3 regions of the Lactobacillus sp. ESL0233 genome follow, and region 1 is predicted to be linked to each of the others. Evidence: riboswitches for the same ligand, from Rfam matches in the RefSeq annotation. Region 1 holds a riboswitch; each other region holds the start of a gene.
The links. Region 1 has a riboswitch for thiamine pyrophosphate ahead of F5ESL0233_RS00445 (ATP-binding cassette domain-containing protein). Riboswitches for the same ligand answer to the same signal wherever they lie in the genome.
Positions count from the first base shown of each region.

Region 2: it holds a riboswitch for thiamine pyrophosphate, as region 1 does, so the genes downstream of both, F5ESL0233_RS01750 (ECF transporter S component) here and F5ESL0233_RS00445 (ATP-binding cassette domain-containing protein) in region 1, are expected to answer to the same signal.
Region 3: it holds a riboswitch for thiamine pyrophosphate, as region 1 does, so the genes downstream of both, thiM (hydroxyethylthiazole kinase) here and F5ESL0233_RS00445 (ATP-binding cassette domain-containing protein) in region 1, are expected to answer to the same signal.

Region 1 covers NZ_REHH01000003.1:20,909-25,191, forward strand. The annotation lists gene F5ESL0233_RS00435 (IS3 family transposase) at 249-383, shown strand; gene F5ESL0233_RS00440 (energy-coupling factor transporter transmembrane protein EcfT) at 455-1,108, opposite strand; gene F5ESL0233_RS00445 (ATP-binding cassette domain-containing protein) at 1,119-2,474, opposite strand; TPP riboswitch at 2,526-2,615, opposite strand; gene F5ESL0233_RS00450 (helix-turn-helix transcriptional regulator) at 2,754-3,683, shown strand; gene F5ESL0233_RS00455 (MucBP domain-containing protein) at 3,850-4,283, shown strand, end outside.
Region 2 covers NZ_REHH01000006.1:18,019-22,301, forward strand. The annotation lists gene hpt (hypoxanthine phosphoribosyltransferase) at 1-299, opposite strand, end outside; gene F5ESL0233_RS01745 (M42 family metallopeptidase) at 500-1,582, shown strand; TPP riboswitch at 1,641-1,729, shown strand; gene F5ESL0233_RS01750 (ECF transporter S component) at 1,775-2,353, shown strand; gene F5ESL0233_RS01755 (tyrosine-protein phosphatase) at 2,502-3,248, shown strand; gene F5ESL0233_RS01760 (hypothetical protein) at 3,777-4,283, shown strand, end outside.
Region 3 covers NZ_REHH01000009.1:257,652-261,934, forward strand. The annotation lists gene F5ESL0233_RS07510 (type 1 glutamine amidotransferase) at 1-574, shown strand, start outside; gene tenA (thiaminase II) at 608-1,264, opposite strand; TPP riboswitch at 1,356-1,459, shown strand; gene thiM (hydroxyethylthiazole kinase) at 1,531-2,319, shown strand; gene thiD (bifunctional hydroxymethylpyrimidine kinase/phosphomethylpyrimidine kinase) at 2,333-3,142, shown strand; gene thiE (thiamine phosphate synthase) at 3,148-3,810, shown strand; gene F5ESL0233_RS07535 (hypothetical protein) at 3,993-4,283, opposite strand, start outside.

The DNA.
Region 1 (4,283 bases):
AAAAAACAATCAACTATGAAGTGCCCCCAAATTGGGGGGTTATTTTTATGGCTAAATTATCTAAATAAGATAAAATTACAAGCTATCGGCTTGGCATGAATATTAAATTGTTCTTCCTGAATTAAGTTGGCGTTATCAGGTTAGATCTAATATTGATTACTTGCTGGCGTTTCTTGCACGTCACGGCCTAACTATTTTGGCTTAACTTTACACTATTTATAGTAATGACTTTAACCCTCAAGTGGGTAATGTTTTACGGCTTTGAAAAGCAAGTTAAAAATCTTAATGAACTAGAAGATGCAATCAGAGACTACATTGAGTATTACAACCAGAAAAGAATTAAAAGCAAACTAAAAGGACCAACTCCGATTAAATACCGGTAATTAGTCCTCAGTTAATAATTAATAAAGCGAACTAATTTTGGGTTCGCATCATCTATATGGCTATTTTTTATTTAATTTAAAGTAAGTAGTGCAAGGTTAACAAATAATAGAATAATACCGCTATATATCCAATCACTTATTTTTATTGGAATTGCCACGATCGTTGTCCGTGGCGCATCTTCAACATAGCCATGTGACTCCATTGCTTGGGCTAAATTTTCGGCTGAATTGAGGGCAATTAAGATTGCTTTGAAGTAGAGTGTAGGTGACCAAAAACTTAAATAAACTCCCCGCATCATTGCAGCGGTTTGGACTTTTTTAATTGCTTGTTTCATTTGGGGAACAAGATTAAGTGCTGCTAAAATGCCATATGCGAATTTACTTGGTAGATGAAAATTTTGTTCAAAGCAACGAGCAAATTCTGTGGTCGTAGTTCCAATAAAAACGCAGTAGATGGTCAGAGTGTAGACATAAATTCTACTAGCTAAACAAAGAGCGTTCTGTAAATTGGGTTCAGGTGTAAACCAGTACAAAGTAGCAAAGATGGTCGTTGCTGCTACTAATGGTAAAAGTAATGTTAAAAGTAAATTTTTGATTTTGACATGATTAAAAAGTAAATAAACTACTGCTATTCCAATAATGATTAAATTTGTAGGTAAGCTGGTTGTCAATGATATCTCTAAAGAAACTATTACTGCTAAAAAGAATTTAAAACTAGGATTCAATGCGAACACCTCATTTCGTTACATAGGTTAATTGTTGGTTTTTAAAAACAAGATGATAATCACACCACTCCGCAATGTTAGTAAGGTCGTGGGTAATAATTACTAGTGTTTGCCCTTGTCGAGCTTGGTTCTCCTTTAATAAATTTATGATTTGTTTAGCAGAATGATTATCTAAGCCACTTAGTGGTTCATCAAGTAAGAGCACAGCTTGACTAGCAATGATCATCAATAAAATTTGTAATTTCTTTTGTTGGCCACCAGAAAGGGAATAGACAACTTGATCTAAGGTTTGATCTAATTCCAAGGCAATTAAAGCTTTATTAATTTCTGGGTCAGTAAAGAAATGGTTATTAGGACTTTTTTTACTCAAGTTAAGCTCATCTGCAACTGAAATATTAATAAATTGGTCACTAGCTTTTTGGAAAACTTGCCCAACTTGCCGCAAATATTTACGCGTGGATAATTGGCTAATTTCATGGTCATAATAAGTCAAGCTGCCATCGTAGGATAACATTTTACTAAGGGCATTAAAAAGTGAAGTTTTACCAATGCCATTAGCTCCCGTAATGAGGGTGGTTTTACCAGCCATAATTTGTAAGTGCTTTTGGTTTAAAAGTAATCGATTTTCACTAATTTTTGTATTAGTTAAAGTAAAACAGGGCTGCTCACTTTGAGGGAGAGCAAAATGATAATTTTTTTTATCTTTATTTTTTTGCAATAAGTTATCTTTGGCTGCTGCACTTAGCTTAGTGATTACTTTTTTTTGAAATTGAAATATATTGTCACAAATATTTTGATAATTGCTTAAAAGATGATCACTAATGAGAATAGTTTTCCCTTGTTTTTTTAAAGCTGCTAATTTGTTAATTAAAAAGCGTCGAGCATCTGGATCACAATTGGCAAATGGCTCATCAAGTAAATAAAGATCTACATCCATTGCTACTAGAACAGCTAGTGCGACTCGTTGCTGTTCACCACCAGACATTGTATTAATTTTTTGATCAAGTAGGTGGTCAATCTGGGCAAATTTAACGGCCAATTTAAGACGTTGGGCATATTGTTCACGGTCAACTTGGAGGTTTTCTAAAGCGAAGATAATTTCTTCTCGCGGAGTAGACATTGTAAATTGTTCACTAGCATTTTGGAACAGCATCGCAGCTCGTAAGCCATTTAAATCAACTTCCCCAGTGAGTTGACCAGCATATTTGGGATAAAGTGCTACAAGTATTTTTAGTAGGGTAGATTTGCCGCAGCCTGAAGGTCCTACTAATAATGAAAATTCTTTTGTAGGTATGGTTAAACTAAGGTTATCTAAAATTTTATTCTGCAGGTCATATGTAAAAGTTAAATTTTTAATAGTAATCAATTTTATTTCCTAAGTATAAAAAAAGTCATCATGGTTTCATACCAGATGACGTAAAATTCAAGTGATTTTCCCTTCGTTGGCATTATCCATGCAGGTTCAGTGGGTATGTTCTCAGCCTTATCGGCACCCCAATATCAGTGTCATTATACCTAAAAGATGGTTTGCTGTCTATCTTGATCATGATATTAAAGTAAACTTTTTTGCTTTAAAAATTTATAAGTAACAAATCTTTTGATATATAATTAAAGTATAATATAAAATCATTGAGAAGGTGAAGGTATGACAGCAGCTAGGCTGGAACAATATTTAGCGAGTGTTTTACAAGCAACAAGTACTGATACAAATGAGGTATGTCTCAAACCAGTTAATAGCACTTTTGATCTATTTACGATTTATCTTGAAAATCATAATACTGGTCTACATCGCTATCAAACTGCTCGTCAAACTATTATTTTTATGGTGGCAGGAACAATAAACATAAAAATCAATGGAAAAAATATTCGTTTAGCAACAGGAAATAGCGTTTTTTTAGAACCAAAATGTGAATATGATGTTCCTCGGCAAACTAAAGAAGATATAATCGTTAAATTTGAATTTACTAATCATTTAAATTTTCTCAATGCTATAGCTAAATTTAATGATGACGAGCAGACAATAGTTAGCCAAATAAAGTTATCTCTTAAGACGGAGCGGTTGTTATATTTAAAAAATTCAAAATTAGCCAAACCCACCCAACTGATGAGAAGAATCGTTGATGAATATTTAAACCAAAATTTGTTTACTAGTGAAATGATTAGTGCAGAATTAATGATGGCATTTTTAACAACGATTAGAAATCAAAAGCTATCAGCTCTACCACTGGTTAACTATGAATTTGCTGAGACAGCTCTAGATCAATATATTGATGAAAACTTTGCTCATATTACTTTGGAACAAACTGCAAAGCATTTTGGTTTAAATCCTAATTATTTTTCAACTTTAGTTAAGCAAAAGACTGGAAAAAGTTTTGTTGAGCATGTTGATGAAAGACGCATGCAGGAAGCACGTACTTTACTAGCACGCCCCGATATTTCGGTTAGAGATATTATTGCTCAAGTAGGATATAGTGGTAAATCTTTTTTTTATAAAAAATTTAACGAGTATTATCATGAAACGCCAGTTCAAATGCGGACGGAATTATTTAGACAGGCGAATATCAACTTAAAATAGCGGGATGTTAATTTTATTATATAACTATTGTTATGATATATATATATAAACTTCTGCTTGCTGGATACATATGCTACAATCGCTTTCAAAGTTATATTTATAGCATAATTGTTTGTTAATGACTTTAAATTTAAATCACATAGGTGTAGCCGAAAGGACACAAGATATGAGCAAAAGAAAAGGCATTTTTAAAGATGGTAAAAAAATAATATTGGGAGCTGTTACCTTTATAATGCTAAGTTTTTTAACTGCTAATACTAAAGTTGCAGCAGCTTCCTTGCCATCTAGCCCCAAACAGGCTGTAGCTGTATACGATGGTGTTACTGCTACTAATTCAGTTAAGGTAAAATATCAAGACGATAAGGGTAATCCAATTGAATCGTTCAAGGATGAGGTAATTTCAACATCTAAAATTAAAGTACCCCAAATTCCAGGTTATACATTTAAGTCAGCTCAATATGCTGATAAGCCAATCGATTCTAAAGATAATTTAATTGAAATTACAACTCCTGTTGCAGATGGAATTTTAATTTTAACTTATACTAAAGATACGGTAGTTGATAAACGCGAACCAATTAAAGGTGCAAATGTCATAGTAAA
Region 2 (4,283 bases), on a different contig from region 1:
ACGTCACGATCTTTAACATCGGTTTGTAGGTCTGAAATAAGATCTACTTTACCAGATGATTCTAATTCATTACCGTAGCTGGATACATCAAGAAAATCAATTTCTTCTTTAACATCCATTTCTCGAACAAGGTCAGTTAAAAAGAAAATTGCACCTTTAAGTGCACCAACAACCAGTGGTTGCTTGCCTGCATAGTCTTGGGTTAACTGTTTGCCTAATTTGACGCACATTTTGTGAATATCATCTTCGGTAAACAACTTATGATCAATAATACTGTTAATATTGTCGTTTTTCGGCATTTATTTACCTTTCACTTTAAACAATTTAAATTTCTAATAAAGTCGATTATATCATTTTCTAGATGAAATAGTAGATAGTTTTAATTTTTTTTGTCTATACAAGGTTTTTATTTAAAAATGAAGTTTAATTTAAATTGTAGTTTTCTTAATATAAATTTTGCTACAATTAAGAATAATAGTAAAAAATGAAAGGCTAAAAAATGAAAAAAGAAGAAGAAATTAAAATGCTTAAAGCTTTTGCAGATGCAAACGCAACCTCTGGCTTTGAAGAAGAATTTGTTAAATTGTTTACAGAAACTGTGAAGAATTACGCTGATATTAAAATTGATGGTATGCTGAATGTTTATGCAGCTAAAAAGCAAAATAAAGCTCATCGTCCAATAATCCAGCTTGATGCCCATTCAGATGCTGTTGGCTTTATTACACAGGCTGTAAGACCTAATGGTTTAATCAAATTTGTTCCACTTGGTGGCTGGGTTAAATACAATATTCCAGCTTTACGTGTCAAAATTAGAAATCGTGATGGTGAGTATATTCCAGGAGTAGTGGCAACTAAACCGCCTCATTTTATGACTGAAGCAGAGCGTAACAATGTTCCAGATGTTGCTGACATGTCGATTGATGTTGGTTCAAGCTCACGCGAAGAAACCATTAATGATTACAAAATTGACACTGGCTGTCCAATTTTTGTTGATGTAAAATGCGAATATAATGATAAGACAGGTTTATTTTTTGGTAAAGATTTTGATGATCGCTTTGGTGCAGCTGCAATGGCGGATGTTCTTGAGGAATTAAAAGATGAACAAACAAACTTTAATATCGTTGCTGCTCTTTCAAGTCAAGAAGAGGTTGGGTTACGAGGTGCGTATGTAACAGCTAGAGAAGTTAAACCCGATTTGGCGATTGTACTAGAATCATGTCCAGCTGATGATACTTTTACCCCTGACTGGTTATCTCAAACTGGTCTTAAAAGAGGACCGATGCTACGTGATATGGATACCTCATTCTTACCTAATCCTAAATTCCAACAGTATGCCTGCGATGTAGCTGATAAAAATCATATTCCTTATACGCGCTCAGTTCGTACTGGTGGGGGACAAGATGGAGCCGCTATTTACTATGAAAATGGTGCACCTACTATTGTGATTGGTATACCTGTACGATATGAACATTCACCATATTGCTTTAGTGCATACCATGATTTTAAGGCTGCAGTTGATTTAGCAGTGGCAATTATTCGTGACATGACTGAGGAAAAGCTTGCTAGTTTTAGTAATTTTTAAATACTTAATAAAATAAAATCGTGTAAGCCAAGGCTACACGATTATGCTATAATACAAAAGAAGTCACTAGGGGTGCATATAGCTGAGAAATACCCTCTGAACCTGAACGGGATAATTCCTGCGCTAGGGAAGTGTAATAGAGTAATTTACTAGGTACTCCTAATGACTTAATAGTTATTTAGGAGTATTTTTATGTTTACAAGATCATCAAAGTGGAATGTTAAATCAATTATTTTAGTTGCTTTAATCGGAATAATTATGGGTGTGATTTACACTTATGGCTTCAATTGGGCCTATAATTTAATTAAAATGGCCTTGATTCCAACAGGCTTTGCACCGGTAGTTGATACAGTTTTTACAGGTTTGTGGCTCATGGCTGCGCCTTTAGCAATATATTTTGTGCCAACTGCTGGGTCTGGTACTATTGGTGAATTATTAGCGGCAGTTGTTGAAATGGCGATTGGGGGACAATGGGGAGCAACGACTATTATATCTGGTATTCTACAGGGAGCATTAAATGAAATTGGCTTCTTCCCTAAAAAAGAACGCTATCAGAAATTTTCTTGGGCAAGTGTGATAACAGGAGCAATTTTTGCTGGCTTGGGCTGCTTTATTTTGTCATATGTGCTTTATGGTTGGGCAAAATTTAGTCTTGTATTACAAATAACAATGTTTATTACTAACTTGATTTCAGCTGTTGTTTTTGATGGTATTTTAGTTAAATTAATTATTAATATGTTTGAACGTGCTGTAAAGCCAAAAATAAGTTAATTAGAGTAAAGTAGTTGCAACTTATCCTGTCCAAAGGTTGATAGCAGATAAAACAGTTAGCAGCTATTTTTGTTTTGGTTGAAATTTGGCTCTAGCTCGAGTAAATTTTTTGATAAAAAGAATAATTTGGATATAGATAAGGACAATTATGGTAAAAGATATTACGAACTGGCGCTCATTAGGCGGTTATGTCGGTGCAAATGGGAAAAAAGTAAAAGAAAATATGCTTTTTCGGTGTGGACAGTTATTTGATTTATCTTTAGAGCAAAAGGAGGCCGTCCGAAATAAATATCAAATTAAGCAATTAATAGATTTTCGTGGTGCTGATGAACGAAAAGAATATCCAAATTATATTTGGAATGGATTAACTTATATTACGATAGATGTTCTAAAAGCTGCTGCTACTAACCAAGCTAGTCTTGATGAAATTATTTCTGCTAATGGGGATGTTGCAGGTAATATGCTAATTACATACAAGCAACTAGCCTTAACAAATTCTGCGCGTGAGGGATATCAACAATTTTTGCTGACTCTAGTTGCCAATCCCGTACCAACAGCATTCCATTGCTTTGCAGGAAAAGATCGTACTGGTGTTGCAGCAGCGTTAATTTTAAAGTGTTTGGGTGTTGGTAATCATGATATTTTTACTGATTATTTAAAGACAATTGAAGCAAGAAGCAAAGCTAATAACGAAATTTTAAAGCTTTTAAAAGGAAAATTAGATGCAGTTCAACTTGAAAGTGTAAAGGTAGCACTAACTGTACAGCCTTCGTATTTAGAATGCTATTTTAAAACAATTAAGCAGAATTATGGGGATTTTGATAATTACTTGGTAAATGGTTTGAAGTTGCCAGCTGATTTTAAGGAAAAAATGCAAGGTACTTATTTAGAATAATTAATGAAACTCTAAATTTTAAATTGATAATGAGTTGTGAAAATTATGTAATTTTCACAACTCATTTTTATAGGCAATATTATTGAATCCTAGAGATGATGTTCAAAGAAAATAATTAGAATAATAATTTATAAATTAACTTTAAAATAGCATGATTAAAATGGATAAAATAAATAGTGTAATTATTGAAATACTATATACAACAATAAAATTTGTTAAAACATAATAGTATCGTTATATAGTTGTACGCATATAGAAAAAGTATTTTATAATACTTTTTTTAGGTTTTTTTGTATAGTGTTCAAAGAAATATAAGTACGTTTTATAATAAAAGATGTATTTATATCTATAGATTGTTAAAAAATACAAATGTTATTATTGGATTTATATAAGCTAAAATCCCCATAATCACTAATTATATGGGAATTATAAATTTCAGCAGTTTAAGTTTGCTTATAAAAGTTTATGTATTACATAAATAACAATATGGTGATTAATTATTTTATATATTTAATAGAAGGAGAAAATATGAGAAGGAATATTCAATATTTTGCTAAACTTTTTACACTTTCATTATTAGTCGCTACTGGCTTATGTGTAACAAACTCTCAATATGTTTTCGCAGAATATACTAAGGATGAGCAGCATTTAACAGGAGTTGAAGCAAATAACTTAAAAGGAAATCGTGAAAAATATGCCACTATGAATGACTATAAAGAAATGGTTACATTGGCTAAGAAAACAGGCTTTCACTATTTGGATAAGCCAATCAGAATGTATGCTTGGTATAAAGATATCAATAAAGATGGAATTTACTACTTCAGCGATAATGGAACAGGGAAATATGTTAAAGGTAATTTAGTAGAAACACCTACAAAAAATAAGCAGATGACTCCCATATCTGTTGATGAATGGAGAATTATTGGAGCTTGTAATATTGATGGTAAAGGATATTTGATTAGTCATAATTTAGATGATACTGACCAATACTTGATTCGTGCTGACAATTTTATTCTCCCTAAGCGGGGATATGAA
Region 3 (4,283 bases), on a different contig from region 1:
AAAACAAAATTATGCAACTCAAATAGATAATATTTCTTTAAACGATAGCTTTGACGCTTTTGACTATGACTTTGTTTTTTTTGGTGGTGGCCAAGATTTTGAACAAACTGTAGTTGCCAAAGACTTACCACGTCATAAAGATACTTTAACCAACTATATCAATAGTGACGGCCCAATGTTAGGTGTTTGTGGGGGCTATCAATTAGTTGGTTCTTATTACAAAACTAATTCTGGCATTACAATTAAAGGACTAGATATCTTACCCTTCCACACCGTTTTTAAGTCAGATAAGCGAATGATTGGTGATACTAGGTATCTGAGCGACTGGGGTGAAGTTAGTGCCTTTGAAAACCATTCAGGACAAACATATTTTGATGATAAAGAAAAACTGCATCCTTTAGGCAAAATGATTGAAGGTTATGGTAATAACCCCCAAGATAAAGTCGAAGGGCTACGTTATCATAACTTTATTGGTACCTATTCTCATGGACCATTATTAAAAAACCTTAATGTCGCCCAAGCAATTGTTGACATGATTTTGGCTCGGCATGAAAAACGACTTGCGGCTCAATAAAAAAACTGAACTACTAGCTAGTTCAGTTTTTTATTACCATCGCTCTTTTGCGTAAGCCATTTGCCAAAACTGCAATTCGTAGTAGCTACTGCGAATAAAAGCTGTTTGCATCATTTGACGATCAGTTGCGGTGGCTTGACTAGCCAAAATATTTATTAATTGCAAAATATGCGTCACATTGACCTCATACCAGTCACTATCATAAGTATCTATCCATGTTTGATAGAGTGCTACGGGTGAGCCAACTTTAGCTAATTTTTGCCCAATTTCTTGATACAACCAATAACAAGGAACAATTGCAGCGATTGCTGGGGCAAAGCCATCACGTTCGAGTGTCAGATACATATGATTGACATAATTATACGCCGTAGGCGCAACCGCTGTTTGTCTAATTTCCATTGGAGTAATTTTTAATTCCGTAAAAAAATCACTGCGGGCAGACCATTCGCAAGCTCTAAGATCTGCTTCACTCTGCAATAAAAATTTTTTAATTTGCGGATTACCTGCTTGTTCAGCTAATAGATGATGGAACTTACTAAATTCAACTAAATAATATCGATCCTGCAGTAAATAAAACCGAAATTTTGTTAACGGTAGTTGGCCACTTTGTAATTCTGTAATGAAAGGATGCACCAGACTTTTTTGCCATATATTTTGTGCTGCTTGATGCAATTGCTGCGTGAAACTCATTAATTTGCCTCTTTTCTACTTTATTAATTTTATTCTTATTTTATGCCTATTTTTAATTGTATTAAACTTAAAAAGTCATTATAATAGAAAGCGATAACACGAGGGGAGCCCCCATCGCGGCTGAGATGGAACTACGTTCTAGACCCTTTGAACCTGTAAGCTAATTCTTGCGTAGGAACGTGTCAATAACCGTTAAGCTTTGACACATGATAGTGTCAAAGCTTTTTATTTACGCAAGTAGGCTAGTGCAATTGTTGGAGGTTGAAATGAAGTTAAATATTCTCAATGAATTACGAGAAAAAAATCCGGTTGTTTTAAATGCTGCTAATTTTGTCACCGTTCAAGATGTTGCTAATAGTTTAAATGCTATTGGTGCTTCACCAATTATGAGTAAAGAAATTGCCGAAGCCGAAGAAATGGTTAAGATGGCTTCAAGCGTTACCCTTAATCTCGGCACCTTAACCCAGTTGCAAATTGCCCAAATGAAAAAAATAGGCGCTTTAGCTACCCAAGATAAAAAGCCTATCGTATTTGACCCTGTCGCTGTAGGAGCGGTTAATTATCGTCTGCAAACAGCGCAGGACCTCCTCCACAGATTTCCAGTTAGCATAATCCGTGGTAATGTTGGCGAAATTGCAGCTTTAGGGGGTTTTGAATGGAATGCCCGAGGGATTGATGCTGGTTCGGGTTCAGGTAATCTTGACCAAATCACCCAAAAAACGGCTCAAAAATTGGACTGTGTTGTTATTGCTAGTGGTGCAACAGACACAATCAGCAATGGCAAGAAGATTGCACATGTTTACAACGGCACCCCGCTATTTCAAGCCCATGTTGGCTCAGGTGATGTACTATCTAGTATTGTGGCAGCTTTTGCAGCAGTTGGGGCTGATCAATTTGAAGCAGCTCAAACTGCCACCTTGGTATTTGCAGCTACTGGCGAATTACTAGCTAAAGACCATCCAAAAATTGGCCCTGGCACGTTCGGTATGCATCTGATAGACTACTTGGCTAAAGTTCAAGTTGCCGATATTGAAAAAATAGCAAAATTTGACTAAAGGACGGCTTTTTATGACTGAAAAAATTAATTCTTTCCCCCAAGTATTAACAATCGCTGGAACTGATTCTGGTGGTGGTGCTGGTATTATGGCCGATCTTAAGACTTTTCAAATGCAAAAAGTTTTTGGTACAGCAGTGGTGGTAGCTGTTACCGCACAAAATACCCTTGGTGTACAAGACTCTTTTTTAATACCATTAGAACTAATTGACGCACAATTTACTTCACTTGCCGCTGATTTTAAGATCAGCGCCTGCAAAACAGGAATGCTTGGCGATGCAGCTCACGTGCATCAAGTTGCTCTTAACCTAAAAAAGTATGATTTTGGTCCCATTACAATTGATCCCGTAATGGTAGCTAAAGGCGGTGCACCCCTGCTAAGTAAAGATGCTGTTAAAACTGTCAAAGAGGAACTTTTACCACTTGCAGATTTAGTAACACCCAACTTGCCCGAAGCTGAAGTACTGACGGGAATTAAGGCAAGCAGCGAAAAACAGTATCCCGCATTAGCTCATGCCTTACAAAAGATGGGTGTGAAAAATGTTCTAATCAAAGGTGGTCATGCTGAAAATGAACTAGTACGCGACTATGCCCTCTTAGCCGATGGTACCGATTTTTGGATTAGCAGTCCACGTACTCACACCAAAAGAACTCACGGCACCGGTGACACTTTAGCTGCAACAATTACAGCTCAGCTCGCTCACGGTCAAACTTTAAGTGCTGCAATTAAACTTGGTAAACAATACGTAGCCAAAGCTATCGCAGAAACCATCCAAGTTGGCCATGGTCACGGACCACTTAATCATTGGGTAAAAATAAACTAGGAGAAATTATGCAAAAATTTGATCCCACACAGTTAACCGCATATTTTGTCTGTGGAACACAAGACCTGCCCGCAAACAAAAGTCTACCAGAATTAGTAGAAGAAGCTCTCAAAGCTGGCATCACTGCTTATCAATTCCGTGACAAGGGTCCTAAATCAACTTTGAAACAAAGTGACCACTTATCAATGGCCGAAGAACTACACCAACTTTGTCAAAAATATGATGTGCCATTTTTTATCGATGATGATGTTGCTTTAGCCAAAAAAGTTCACGCTGAAGGAATCCATGTTGGTCAAGATGATGAAGATATTACCCAGGTAATAAATGAAGTAGCCGGCCAGATGATTGTGGGCTACTCATGTTCTACTATGACAGAAATTACCAAAGGCGACCTTATTGCTGGCATTGATTATTATGGCAGTGGTCCAATTTTTACCACACAATCAAAAGACGATGCTGATCCAGAAATAGGTCTTACTGGTTTAGCTAAACTAGTCAAGCGCACTAGTAGACCAATCGTTGCAATTGGTGGCATTAAGGTTACAGATTTACCAGCAATTGCCCAAACTAATGTAGCTGGCGCAGCCGTCATTTCAATGATTTCCCAAAGTAAAGATATTAAAAAAGCGGTTGCAGCAATGCTTACCACCAATTGGCAGCGACAATAAGAACAGTTAGCTTCTTCCTCGTTATTTAAAGTCTTAGCTAACTTCAAAAAAGGCAGTACCACCTTCAGTACTGTCTTTTTTTACTTCTTTAAATATACTTCATAAGAGTAATCTTTACTTTGCTTCAAATTTTTCAATACTAGGAGGTTTTTAATACGGCTAGGTGCATTGTTACGGCTCTTTTAAACATAATTAATCGAAATTGAGACAAATCTACTTGATCCTTGCAGAATTACCGTTGGACCATTACCTTTTGCTGTACCATTAATTTCTACTTCACCCAAAATAGTAGCTAAATTGTCCTTAAGTTGCCATGACAATGGCAAGTAGATTGCAACCTCACTCATTAAAGCATTGACATTAATTATCACCGTATCGCCAGCCGGTTTAGCAGAATCTAGATAAACACTAGTTGTACCCATTGTTGAATTAATAGTGACCGTTTCTAAGTTTTGTGAATGAACGTAGCGCGA